DNA from 4 places in the Bacillus sp. BC08 genome. Region 1 is predicted to be linked to each of the others. Evidence: riboswitches for the same ligand, from Rfam matches in the RefSeq annotation. Region 1 holds a riboswitch; each other region holds the start of a gene.
The links. Region 1 has a riboswitch for thiamine pyrophosphate ahead of tenA (thiaminase II). Riboswitches for the same ligand answer to the same signal wherever they lie in the genome.
Positions count from the first base shown of each region.

Region 2: it holds a riboswitch for thiamine pyrophosphate, as region 1 does, so the genes downstream of both, thiM (hydroxyethylthiazole kinase) here and tenA (thiaminase II) in region 1, are expected to answer to the same signal.
Region 3: it holds a riboswitch for thiamine pyrophosphate, as region 1 does, so the genes downstream of both, ACXVYO_RS18300 (energy-coupled thiamine transporter ThiT) here and tenA (thiaminase II) in region 1, are expected to answer to the same signal.
Region 4: it holds a riboswitch for thiamine pyrophosphate, as region 1 does, so the genes downstream of both, ACXVYO_RS10150 (MTH1187 family thiamine-binding protein) here and tenA (thiaminase II) in region 1, are expected to answer to the same signal.

Region 1 is NZ_JBTGPA010000034.1:334,649-337,811, forward strand. It holds gene ACXVYO_RS17815 (ABC transporter ATP-binding protein) at 1-450, opposite strand, end outside; gene tenA (thiaminase II) at 419-1,114, opposite strand; TPP riboswitch at 1,197-1,300, opposite strand; TPP riboswitch at 1,361-1,472, opposite strand; gene ACXVYO_RS17825 (SH3 domain-containing protein) at 1,742-2,902, shown strand; gene ACXVYO_RS17830 (hypothetical protein) at 2,908-3,163, shown strand, end outside.
Region 2 is NZ_JBTGPA010000030.1:101,428-104,590, reverse strand. It holds gene topB (DNA topoisomerase III) at 1-687, opposite strand, end outside; TPP riboswitch at 916-1,025, shown strand; gene thiM (hydroxyethylthiazole kinase) at 1,098-1,904, shown strand; gene thiE (thiamine phosphate synthase) at 1,921-2,580, shown strand; gene ACXVYO_RS10160 (anaerobic C4-dicarboxylate transporter family protein) at 2,704-3,163, opposite strand, start outside.
Region 3 is NZ_JBTGPA010000035.1:63,756-66,918, forward strand. It holds gene ACXVYO_RS18295 (sensor histidine kinase) at 1-1,050, shown strand, start outside; gene ACXVYO_RS18300 (energy-coupled thiamine transporter ThiT) at 1,259-1,930, opposite strand; TPP riboswitch at 2,017-2,118, opposite strand; gene ACXVYO_RS18305 (FeoA family protein) at 2,313-2,540, shown strand; gene feoB (ferrous iron transport protein B) at 2,537-3,163, shown strand, end outside.
Region 4 is NZ_JBTGPA010000030.1:96,679-99,841, forward strand. It holds gene ACXVYO_RS10140 (ABC transporter substrate-binding protein) at 1-319, opposite strand, end outside; gene ACXVYO_RS10145 (ABC transporter permease) at 316-1,089, opposite strand; gene ACXVYO_RS10150 (MTH1187 family thiamine-binding protein) at 1,061-1,381, opposite strand; TPP riboswitch at 1,482-1,583, opposite strand; gene ACXVYO_RS10155 (methyl-accepting chemotaxis protein) at 1,645-3,163, opposite strand, start outside.

The DNA.
Region 1 (3,163 bases):
TATCTCCCCGCCTGTTAATAAAGTTCGAATGAAAGATACGCGTTGCCTCATACCACCAGATAAATCTTTCGGATATTTTGTCTCATATCCTTGTAAGCCAAATTTATGTAACAGTTCCTTTGCCTTTATTTGTGCTTCTTTCTTCTGTACACCTTGGCATTCTAGCGGCAAGGCCGCATTCTCAATAATCGTTCTCCATGGCAGGAGCATATCTTTTTGGGGCATATACCCTACAGGATGGCTCTTTGTTTCTGTCAACTCTATCTGTCCAGTACTCGCTTCTTCTAAACCTGTAATAAGGCGAAATAAAGTACTTTTCCCACATCCACTCGGTCCGATAATACTTACAAACTCTTTATCTTGTATAGAAGCATTTAATTCATTGATGATTGGTTTCTCATCATAATGAAAAGAAACATTATGAAACTGTAGTATGTTCTTGCTCCTCAAATCCCCACATCTCCTTACGATAGGACATATCCCAGAATAAATATTCAAATCGACTGGAATATAGGAAAATCTCCTCTAATCGATCTAGCTCTTTTTCAGACTTTCCAACTGCCATTTCATTTAATAAATCTATTAACCAAATACAAAGGTTACCGTATTCTTCAGAACTATATCCTTGAATCCACTCTCCAAAGAACTCATGATCTCTTGCTCCAGGAATATCATTTAAACGCTTTCCAATTTCCCAATAGCTCCACATACATGGAAGAAGTGCTGCTATTAATTCCGCAAGTGTGCCGTTTTGAGATACAGACATCATGTAATTTGTATAAGCTAAATTTTTAGCAGATGGTTTTGCTGACTCTATCTCCTCTATAGAAATTCCAAGCCTTTTTGCATACTGTTTATGAATCGTCATTTCTCCATTTAATATTCCATCAATTTGTTCAGCGAATTTCCCCATTACTTGTGGATTCGTTGCCTTTACAACACCAATCGCATATAGCTTTGCATAATCTAACAAATATAAATAATCTTGAATAATGTAATACTGAAACTTATCTTTTTCTAACGTACCATCCCCCATACCTACTACAAACGGATGATTATGACTCATCTCCCAAACTGGTTGTACAGTTTCTAATAATCTATCGCAAAATTTCATTTCCCTATCCCCTTCCGGTATGTGTATATAAATAAAAAACCACTTCTAAATAAGAAGTGGTTACAGCAAATAAAATTATAATTTATTCGTTGCTCCACTTCCCTTCGCTAGTATTACCTAGATCAGGTGTTATAAGGGTTAAGGATTATTCCTCTCTCAGCACAACAAGCACCCCTAGTGGTTTCAATATGAAATTTTCAAATAAAAAAGCCCCGTTTCTATACGCAAAGAAACGGGGACTCATTATTAGTGTCCGAATTGCTTCCCTACGCTAGCATAATCTAGATCAGGTAATGAAAAGGATCAAAGGCTTACGGCCTACTCTCAGCTGGCAACACCAGCTCTCCTAGCAAACTATGAAATTAACACTGTCAGTATAACATCGTAATAAGACATCATCAACTGTTTTAATTTTCTCAATTGTCAACAAAATAACGAAACTATATAATACTTATATTCTATCTTAGAAATTTTAATCCCAATTAATTGGATAAAAAGGAATTATTATCCTCAAAAAATTTATTTTTATATTGATTTCATATTACATTTATGTGAATACACCCACTATATTATATCTTTATACTATAATAAAATTACAACTATACAACTAGAGGAGGTCTCTATTATATGAATATGAAAGCTACTGCTTTAACAGCAACTACTATCGCAATTGCCTCTTTACTTCCTTCTATGGGAGAAACAAATGTACAAACAGCCAACGCTGAACAATTATCTAATGTGAAAATTGGATATGTCAAAGTCGATCAAGTAGCCTTACATACAAAAGATAACGCAAATAGCTCATCAATTGATACAATTCGCTTTAATACGAAAGTAAACATACTTGAAACAACAAATGGTTGGTATAAAGTATCTGTTAATAATAAAGTCGGTTATGTACAAAAAGATGCTATTCTACTAAAAAACAAACTTCAATCTAATAATCAATACATTGTTAATGCCAATGCATTAAACGTTCGTTCTGAACCTAATTTAGAATCTTCAATTTTAGATGTATTACCAAATGGGAAATTCGTTACCATTCAAGAAGAACAAGGCGAGTGGTATAAAATTTTACATAATGGCAAAACAGGTTACGTACAAAAAGCGTTCGTGTCTAATGGTTCACAGCCTTTAGTAAAAGGCATCACAGTTCAAAATAATACGAAATACACAGTTGCAACACCTAAACTTAATGTACGTAGCAACGCTAGTACAAATAGTGCACTACTTGGTTCATTACAAAATGGTACACAAATACAAGTAGTGGAAACTGTGGGAACTTGGTATAAAATTCGTTTTGGCACAGGATACGGATACGTGGCAAAACATTATGTGATGCAAAATCAAACACAATCACAAGCTCAAACAGCTCAACCTACTTCCATTCCAGCTGTGTTCAAATTCCCTACTCAAGGAAGAATTAGCTCAACCTTTGATATACGCTGGGAACAAATGCATTATGGTATAGATATCGCAGCTCAAGGTAATGTCTCTATCCAGGCGGCAGCTGCAGGTAAAGTTGTGAAATCATATTATTCAGCTAGCTATGGCAATGTTGTGTTCATCTCCCATCAAATAAACGGGAAATTATATACAACAGTCTATGCTCACATGAAAGATCGCACTGTACAAGTTGGTGATCAAGTACAAGCTGGACAATTAGTAGGTCATATGGGAAACACAGGTCATTCATACGGGCAACATCTTCATTTTGAATTACACAATGGAGAATGGAATTTTGAAAAAACAAATGCAGTAAACCCACTGCCATATTTAGTTAGGTAAATTGTATGCCACGCAATATCAATATACCTCTCTTAATTGAATACTTAGCCTTTTTAGGTTTAATCTGTTGTTTAATCATTTACAATACAAACACTGTATTTTTATCTATTATCATTGCTTTTGTTGCTTTAGAAATTATGATGGAAGCCTTTCAAGTGCAACTAAAACAAAAAATTGCCCATATTTATAATGCCATCTTTCTATTAGGTGCCCTAATAACAAATATTATTAGTAATGGTTTTTATTTATCTACCGTATTTC
Region 2 (3,163 bases), on a different contig from region 1:
CCAAGTCAGCTTTAACTGATTCGTCGTTTGTGCTTCGATGCCGTAGTAAGTTTGAGCTTTGAAGTTCTTTATTTCATCTTCACGATTAGCAATCATAGCGACAGTAGGTGTTTGTACACGGCCGCAATTCAGCTGGGCATTAAAGCGAGTCGTTAAAGCGCGAGTCGCGTTAAGACCGATATACCAGTCAGCTTCTGAACGTGCAACTGCTGAAGCGTATAAATTGTCATATGCTTTACCTGGTTTTAAATTAGCGAATCCATCTTTAATCGCTTTATCAGTAACAGATGAAATCCATAGACGTTTGATTGGTTTGTTAACTCGAACCTTATCAATAATCCAACGAGCGACTAATTCTCCCTCACGTCCAGCATCTGTCGCTACAATAATGTCATTTACATCTTTTCTAAGAAGCTGACTCTTCACAGCATTAAATTGCTTCCCTGTTTGTTTAATAACCGTTAATTTCAAACGCTCAGGTAGCATCGGTAAATCTTCTAAATTCCATTGTTTATATTTCACATCATAGCTTTCTGGATCAGCTAATGTAACGAGATGACCTAAAGCCCAAGTAACAATATATTTACTACCTTCAAGATAGCCGTTCCCTTTTTTATCACATTTCAGTACACGTGCGATATCACGTGCAACAGAAGGTTTTTCAGCAATTACAATACTTTTTGCCATATTTAAAAACATCCTTTCAAATTTCCATACGTTAAATATAGCATACATCTTTGTTCTATTCAGTCTTGCTGACGGTTTGAGTTATTTGTGATGAAATATACGTGTGAGAGTTTTACTTATATAAAGGAGAAGAATGGTTGAATCAGGAGAGTTATGATCTCTATCATTCTATAAAAGGAAAGAACTTGTTATTTTACTAGAATAAGAGTAGACTTTGAAGTAGATGAATACTAAACACATGGGAGTTTGTGGATGCAAACTGAGAGTATGACTAATCCGTCATTGACCATTTGAACCTGTTGGATAATGCCAGCGTAGGGAGAGTGTAAAAGCACATGTTCAGGCACTTTGCGTACGCGCAAAGTGTCTTTTTGTGTATCTCCCATCACTATAGTTAGGGGATGAGAAGAATGAATATGAAAGAAATTAGTAAAGTAGTGGATTTGGTGAGAGAATCTAATCCGCTCGTTCATAATATTACAAATGTTGTTGTAACAAACTTTACAGCTAACGGTTTGTTAGCGTTAGGGGCATCGCCTGTAATGGCGTATGCAAAAGAAGAAGTGGCAGAAATGGCTAGCATTGCTGGAGCGTTAGTATTAAATATGGGGACACTTCGTCCTGAAGAAGTAGAAGCGATGTTACTTGCGAGTAAATCAGCAAATGTGAACAATGTACCAGTATTGTTTGATCCAGTTGGTGCAGGAGCAACATCGTATCGAACAGAAGTTGCGAGACATATTCCGGCCGAAATTGATTTAGCGATTATCCGTGGAAATGCAGCTGAAATAGCGAACGTTATTAATGAGAGATGGGAAATCAAAGGGGTAGACGTCGGTGCTGGAAATGGAAATGTCGTAAGTATTGCAAGGCAGGCAGCTGATGAATTAAATACAGTTGCGGTGATTACTGGAAAAGAAGATGTTGTTACAGATGGAGAGCGAACGATTCTTGTTCGAAATGGTCACCCTATTTTAACGAAAGTTACGGGAACTGGTTGTTTACTAACTTCTGTAATAGGAGCATTTGTAGCAGTAGAAAAGGATTATGTAAAGGCAGCAGTAGCTGCATTAACGTTTTATGGTGTAGCTGCGGAACTGGCAGCTGCTAAGACAGTGGAGCAGGGACCTGGTAGTTTCCAAATTGAATTTTTAAATCAGTTAGCGAATACAACTTCAGATGATATTGAGAAGTATGGGAAGATTGAGCTTATATAGTAAGGAGGGAAATTAGATGTCGCGTATTACAAAGGCTGAAATGTCTAGATTGTTATCAGTATACTTTATTATGGGAAGTAACAATTGTACGAAGGAGCCACTACAAGTGTTGAGAGGTGCACTTGAAGGCGGTATAACAATTTTTCAATTCCGTGAAAAAGGGGAAGGGGCTTTAACGGGAGAGAAACGTATTTGTTTCGCAAAAGAATTACAAGCGATTTGTAAGGAGTACGGTGTCCCATTCATTGTAAATGATGATGTGGAACTAGCTATCGAGTTAGATGCAGATGGCGTGCATGTTGGACAAGATGATGAAGGAATTACTTCTGTTCGTGAAAAAATGGGGGATAAAATTGTTGGTGTATCTACACATACAATTGAAGAAGCACGCTGGGCAATTGAAAACGGAGCTGATTATTTAGGTGTTGGCCCTGTTTTTCCAACGAGTACGAAAAAAGATACGAAAGCAGTTCAAGGAACGAAAGGTTTAGCTCATTTTAGAGAACAAGGAATTACAACACCAATCGTTGGGATTGGTGGCATTACAATTGAAAATACAGCTTCAGTTATAGAAGCAGGGGCGGACGGTGTTTCAGTTATTTCTGCGATTAGTTTAGCGGAATCTGCGTATGAAAGTACGAAGAAGTTAGTGGAGGAAGTAAACAGGAGTTTGTAGGAAAAAGAAACTTCACACAAATAGTAAAGAACATAATGGAAGAATGGTCGGTTAAAAATATTTAAACAAACGTTTGATTAAAAAAGCACAAACCTTTTACAATTGTAGGTTTGTGCTTTTTCTTTAAAACATAATTGAAATTAAGAGCATTCCAATTCCGATAGAAGTGAACGTTGCGATTAGACCTGGAATCATAAAGCTATGGTTTAAAACATATTTACCAATGCCAGTTGTACCAGTGCGATCAAAGTTAATGGCAGCAACAATTGTTCCATAGTTTGGAATGAAGAAGTATCCATTTACTGCAGGGAACATCGCGATTAGTAGTGCTGGTGGAATACCGAGTGATAATCCAAGAGGCATTAAAGCACGTACTGTTGCGGCTTGACTGTATAGTAAAATAGATAGAATGAATAATGCGATGGCAAATAGCCATGGTGCACTTGTTACTAGGTGTTGAATTGATCCTTGAATCATATTTAAGTTTCCGTTAAAGAAAGTATCTCCCATCCAAGCGATACCGAAAATAGCAACAACTGCTGTTGCCCCCGCTTTAAAGACGTTACCAGACACGATGCTTTCT
Region 3 (3,163 bases), on a different contig from region 1:
AATGATATAAAATATAAATTATTAATGAAACCGATAAAAGAAAAAGATGGATCTGTAACATATATATATGCGATGGCTTCCTTACAACCTGTAGATGAAGCTGTACAAATGGTGCAAGATTACTACATTTACATCATTGCATTTGTAGTCGTTCTCATTTTTCTAGCTTCGTTCTATTACTCTAAACAAATTGCAAAGCCGTTATTAAAAATAAATGATACAACGAAGAAAATAGCGCACTTAGATTTCACAGAAAAAATACCGATTACTTCAAAAGATGAAATTGGGGATTTATCGAAAAATATTAATGTGCTATCGAATAAACTCCATTCGCATATTGGACAGTTAGAAGAAGATATTGAAAAGGAAAGAAAGTTAGAAAATACGCGGAAAGAATTCATTTCTGGTGTTTCGCATGAACTAAAAACACCGCTGAGTATTATGAAAAGCTGTATTTCTATTTTAAAAGATGGAGTAGCTGAGCATAAAAAAGAGTACTATTTTCAAGCGATGGAACGAGAAGTAGACAAAATGGATACTTTAATTTTGGATATGCTGGAGTTAGCTAAATTTGAGTCAGGCACATATAAAATGAAAAAGGATCCATTTTATATTGATACAGTAATTGAAGATATATGTGAACACCTTTCTGTGGACATAGAGAAAAAAGAACTGCATGTGCATAAAAATATATGCTCATTTGAAGTAGTCGCAAATCAAGGACGGATTGAACAAGTCATCGTGAACTTCATTACGAATGCCATACGTTATACACCAAATAAAGAAGATATTATTATTTCTACAATAGATGAAAAAGATTGTATAAAAGTATGTATTGAAAATAAAGGTACTCACATTGAAGAAGAACAATTAGATAAAATTTGGGATCGTTTTTATCGCGTGGATACAGCTCGTCAGCGTTCACAAGGTGGGACGGGGCTTGGGCTTGCCATTTCAAAGAACATTTTAGAACTACATGATGCTGAATATGGGGCAGAAAATACAGAAGATGGTGTATTATTTTACTTCTATTTATCGAAAAAAGCGTAGACAATGTAATCTACGCTTTTTTAACTTATTTTCATATTATCTTTACCTAATCTTTATTTTTAAGCGATATAATCTGGTTAGAAAATGAGGTTATGTAAGGAGTCGATGAACCGTGCATAGCAAGTGGCTAAGTATAATGGTATTTATTTTCTTTTGTGCATTTATTGTATTTTTAATCGATATTACGATATGAAAAAAAGAGCGCTCATTAAGCGCTCTTTTTCTTCGAGTTCAGTTGATAAGCATTGATGCTTTTGAATAAACGTGGTGAAGTAAGAAATAAAAAGATAAGTAAAACGGTACATAGAATATAGGAACCAATCATTGTGCTACCGTTAAATATTAAAGAATATAGAACTGCTGATTGACCTTTTGGTGCATATTGTCCCCAGAAAATAATTCCAGCGATAAAGTGACAGAAGTAGCGAGCGAAGCTACCAACAAATGTAGCAAGAATAATGTAACCAATAACTTTCTTTCCTTCGTTTTGTTTTTGTAAAGGTTTGTCTTTACGGCTACTTAAACTGGATTGTTCTAAGCTATTTTCATTGGATGTTAAAAGTGCTTTTTGAATTGGACGATAGAATAGACCAGCAAATCCAATGAATGCGAAAGCAACGAAGTATTCAATTAGTACTTGAATTGGTGTGACGATAATGGCATCGCCTACGACAATTTGTAATAATCCCCAAATTAAGCCTCCTAAGAAAGCCATTTTGAAGCCCCAGCGGTATGCGATAATAAAAATAGGAATCATAGCGAATGAGATGGAACCGCCTGTTGCTGATAGTTTGATTGAAAGTGGTAAAATGTCGATGACCAAGGCGAAGGCTGCAAGAATTGCAGATTCGATCATCGCTTGTAAATTGGTGTTACGCATGTTGTCTCCCCCTAAATCCAAGTTGTACAAAAAAGAATAGATATCATAGGAGGATACGAAATACGTAAATAAAAAAGAGGTATGTATTTCGGACGTTTGCACAATCCCTGCGTTAGCATTAACTAACAGGTTCGAAGGGTCGGAACGAAGTGTTCCCTCTCAGCGGCATGGCTCCCCCAGTGATAACGAGATTCTTTATTTGCTATTGTTTATTGTAAGCGAAATGGATGAGAATGGCAAACGAATGTAGTATGACAATTATTGAAATAGAATTGTAGTGAAATGTTAATAAATATGAAGCAAAAGGGTATAGTCCAATTGAAATAGAGTGTGCTATAATTTTTCTGAAAATAATTATCATTCTCTTCTGAGGGGGAAGGTTATGAGCTTAGTAGATATTAAAATCGGTGAGAAAGTGCTAGTGAAAAGTGTTCAGTCTTTAGATTATTTACTAAAGAGAAGATTGGCTGCTTTCGGTCTTTCTGAAGGAAGCGAACTTCGCATGAAGCAAAAGGCGATGTTCAAAGGTCCTTGTACATTGGAGTGTCGTGGACAGTTAATTAGTATTCGTCATTGTGACGCGAAAATGATAAAGGTGGAATTAGCGTGAATAAGGTAGCTTTGCTAGGGAATCCAAATACAGGGAAGACATCATTATTTAATGCACTTACTGGTTCTTATGAGTATGTAGGGAACTGGAGCGGTGTAACAGTAGAAAAGAAAGTTGGTAAATTAAAAGATAAGCAAGGGACATTAATTGATTTACCAGGTGTTTATGATTTGAATCCAGTTTCGCGTGATGAAGGTGTCGTTACAAATTTTCTACTAACAGATGAATTTCATCATATGTTAAATATAGTGGATTCTTCACAATTCGAGCGAAACATGCATTTAACGCTGCAATTACTTGAATTTGGAAAGCCAGTCTCAATCGGATTAAATATGGTTGATGTGGCAAAGCAAAGAGGCATTGTAATTGATGTAAAACGATTATCAGAACGATTAGGTGTAACAGTCGTTCCTGTCGTTGCAAGAAGCGGAAAAGGCTGTGAAGAACTACTTGCTACTCTTAAAGAAAATGATAAAAACGAGAAAAAGCCATTCATTATTTCATATGGTGTACAGATGGATGAAGGAATTGGACAGGTAATTTCTCTTTTAGAGAAAGCGAATTACAAGCATCCAAGATGGTTAGCTCTTCAATTTTTAAGCAATAACGAAGTAGTAGAAAAA
Region 4 (3,163 bases), on a different contig from region 1:
CAACAGGAATACCTTCTACACGAGCCAACGTTACATTTTCTTGTGCGCTTATTGCGAAGTCAGCTTTTCCTGAAGCTATCATTTGCTCCGCTGTCACATTATCACCAGGCTGAATAATTTCTACATCTAAGCCTTGCTTTTTATAATAATCTTTCGCTTGCGCTACATATAAGCCAGTATGATTCGTATTTGGAAACCAATCTAATACTACTTTTACTTTTTGATCTTTACTTGCACTTTCTTCTTTCTTCGCCGGATTACATCCAGCCACACCTACTGCTAATAAGGCAGCTAACATAACTTTTAAACCTTTTTTCATTTTCTGCCGTCCTTTCTATATATCCACGGTGCTGTTATTCTTGCCATAAACTCCACGATAAAATACAGACATAATGTCACCATAACAATAATTGCTGCCACACCAAATACTCGGGCTGTTAAAAAGGATTTTGTAGCTCTTGTAAGCATAACTCCTAATCCTTCACTGGCACCGAGCCATTCCCCAATAATCGCTCCCATTACGCTATATGTAACTGCAATTTTTAAACCTGAGAAAAAGTATGGAAGCACTGCTGGAAACTTTACTTTCTGGTAAACTTGCCATTTCGTTGCCTTCATCGTTTGCAACAACTTCAACATATTTTTATCTACCGTTTGAAAACCTTCTAAAATGCTAAGTGCAATCGGGAAGAAACAAACGAGTATTACTACCATTACTTTCGGTAGCATTCCATATCCAAACCAAATAATAAATAACGGTGCAAGTACAACGATTGGAATCGTTTGCGAAATAACAAGCAACGGATTTATTAAAATACGAAATAAAGGGATAACATCCATAATAATTGCAATACTTGTCCCAATTAAAATCGCAAAAAACAGTCCGATTAGAACCTCTTGTAACGTTTGCATCGTATTCGGTAATAGTAAATCTTTCATTCCAATTAATTCTTGAACAATGGCAGAAGGCTTGGGTAAGATCCACGGTTCAATTTTAAATAATGAAACAGATCCTTCCCATATCGCAATGAGAAGGATAAGCCAAATAGTTGTAATTATTTTAGATTGCTTCTGGTTTTGCATATTCATCACGGTACTTCCAAACCTTTTCATCTATCGTTACACCAGTGCTTGGACGATAATGGATTTTAATAGAAGTAATCACTTCCTCTGCTCCAGCATCCACACAAGCTTGTTGCGCACGTTTAATGACATCAAGAAGTACATCTAATTCTCCTTCCAGCGTTGTTTCCATTGCCCCTACTTCATAACGAACTCCCGATTGTTGTACAACCTCAATTGCTTTATCAACAACAGAATACACATCTTTGTTCTTCGCTTGTGGTACTACTGAAAATGAAATTGTAACTTGTTGTGACATAGTAAAATCCCCCTTATAAAATGAAATGTTCAAACAAGAAAAGGCTTTCCTACTGCGTAGGAAAGCCTTGTATGCAAGTTATTATAGAATAACATATGCTACATCACTTTAAGTAACTCCCTACGCTGGCATTATCCAGATCAGGTTGAGGGTCGATGTTTGTTTACATCCTCTCAGCCAATTGGCTCCCCGGTCCTTAATTCGTTTTCATTGTAGCATGATTTATTTTATTGAACAAACAAAAGCGCGTATAATCATTTCATTTAACTTTTGAATTCTCCTATTAACTCTTGTAACTCCTGCGAAAGCCAGCTTAAAGAACTAGCTAATTCCGCAATATCTTGTACAGACATTTCCTGCTCTTTCATACTTTCTTCAACATTACTACTACTATTCGCATACGTATTTGCAATAAGTGATAGTTCATTTACAATCCGCACAATATTTTGGCTATTTTGCAATATATCACTTGAATTGTCAGAAACAACTCTAACCTGATTTGTAACAGATTGTGCTGATTTTGAAACCCCACCAAAGAAAGCACCACTACTTTCAACAAGTTTCATACCCGATTCTACTTCTTTTAAGGTATTTTTCATTGAAACAACAGCTTCTTCCGTACCAGCTCGTGTTTCCCCTATTAATTTTGCTATATCTTTTGCTGATACTTCGGTCTGCTCTGCTAATTTACGCACTTCATCCGCAACAACGACAAATCCCTCACCAGTTTCCTCAACACGTGAAGATTTAATAAAAGCATTTAGAGCTAGCGAATTCGTTTGATTTGAAATACCGGTAATTACTGTTACAATATCACTAATTTCTTTTGATCTTGTTTCCAAAGAATAAATAATAGAAGATAAATCTTGTACTGCATTTTGTATTATGTTCATTTGATTAATCGTCTGTTCAATAATACCATTTCCTTTTACTGAATGATGCTTTGTACCTTCAGACTCTTTCGCCATTTGTTTTGCAGTATTAGTTATCTCTTCCATCCTATCTTCCATTTCATATATAATATCTAAATACTTTGGTACTGCAGTTTCCTGTAATTGAATGCCAGCCCTTAACTCAACTATAGAACTTACGATTCCTTGGACTGCCATGCTATTCTCTTTCGTACTCACTGACAATTCTTGTGAAGATGAGGAAACCTGTTCTGCTGTTTGCTTCACTTTATCTATAATCCCTTTAAACTTCTCGATGGTATTATTAAAATACGCATTAATAATACCAATATCATCTGGTCTTTCCTCTAATTTAATACTTAAGTCACCTTCACCGACTTGGCGCAATCCTTCACGTAAATCCCGCAATGGAGCAAGTGCGTTACGTACGATTAGGAATTGAATAACCGTTGCAATTAAAACAGAAATACAAATAAACATTAAACCTTGTATAATGAACTTTTCTTTTGTCATAGGAACAATAGAGGCATCTACATCGGCTGCGACAATTGCCACAATATTATCTTTCTCATCTTTAATTGGCTCTAATATCGTTACCCATGATCCCAATGCGTCTTCATATACTACTGTCATGTTTGCTTTTTTTGTGCTCATTACTTTATCATATGCTTCCATCCAAAGATCTGGTTGTTTATAATATTCCCCCGGTCTTACTTCAACAACATTTGCTAAACCTGTGGACAAATCAATGATTTGTAGCTCACCTTTTTCATTTTTTTTCGCTCCAACAATATACGTTTGTCCAACACTGTTCAATTCTTCCGTTGATTCATCTAATTTCTCTGTTAACTTCTCTCTTTTTTCTCTTTCT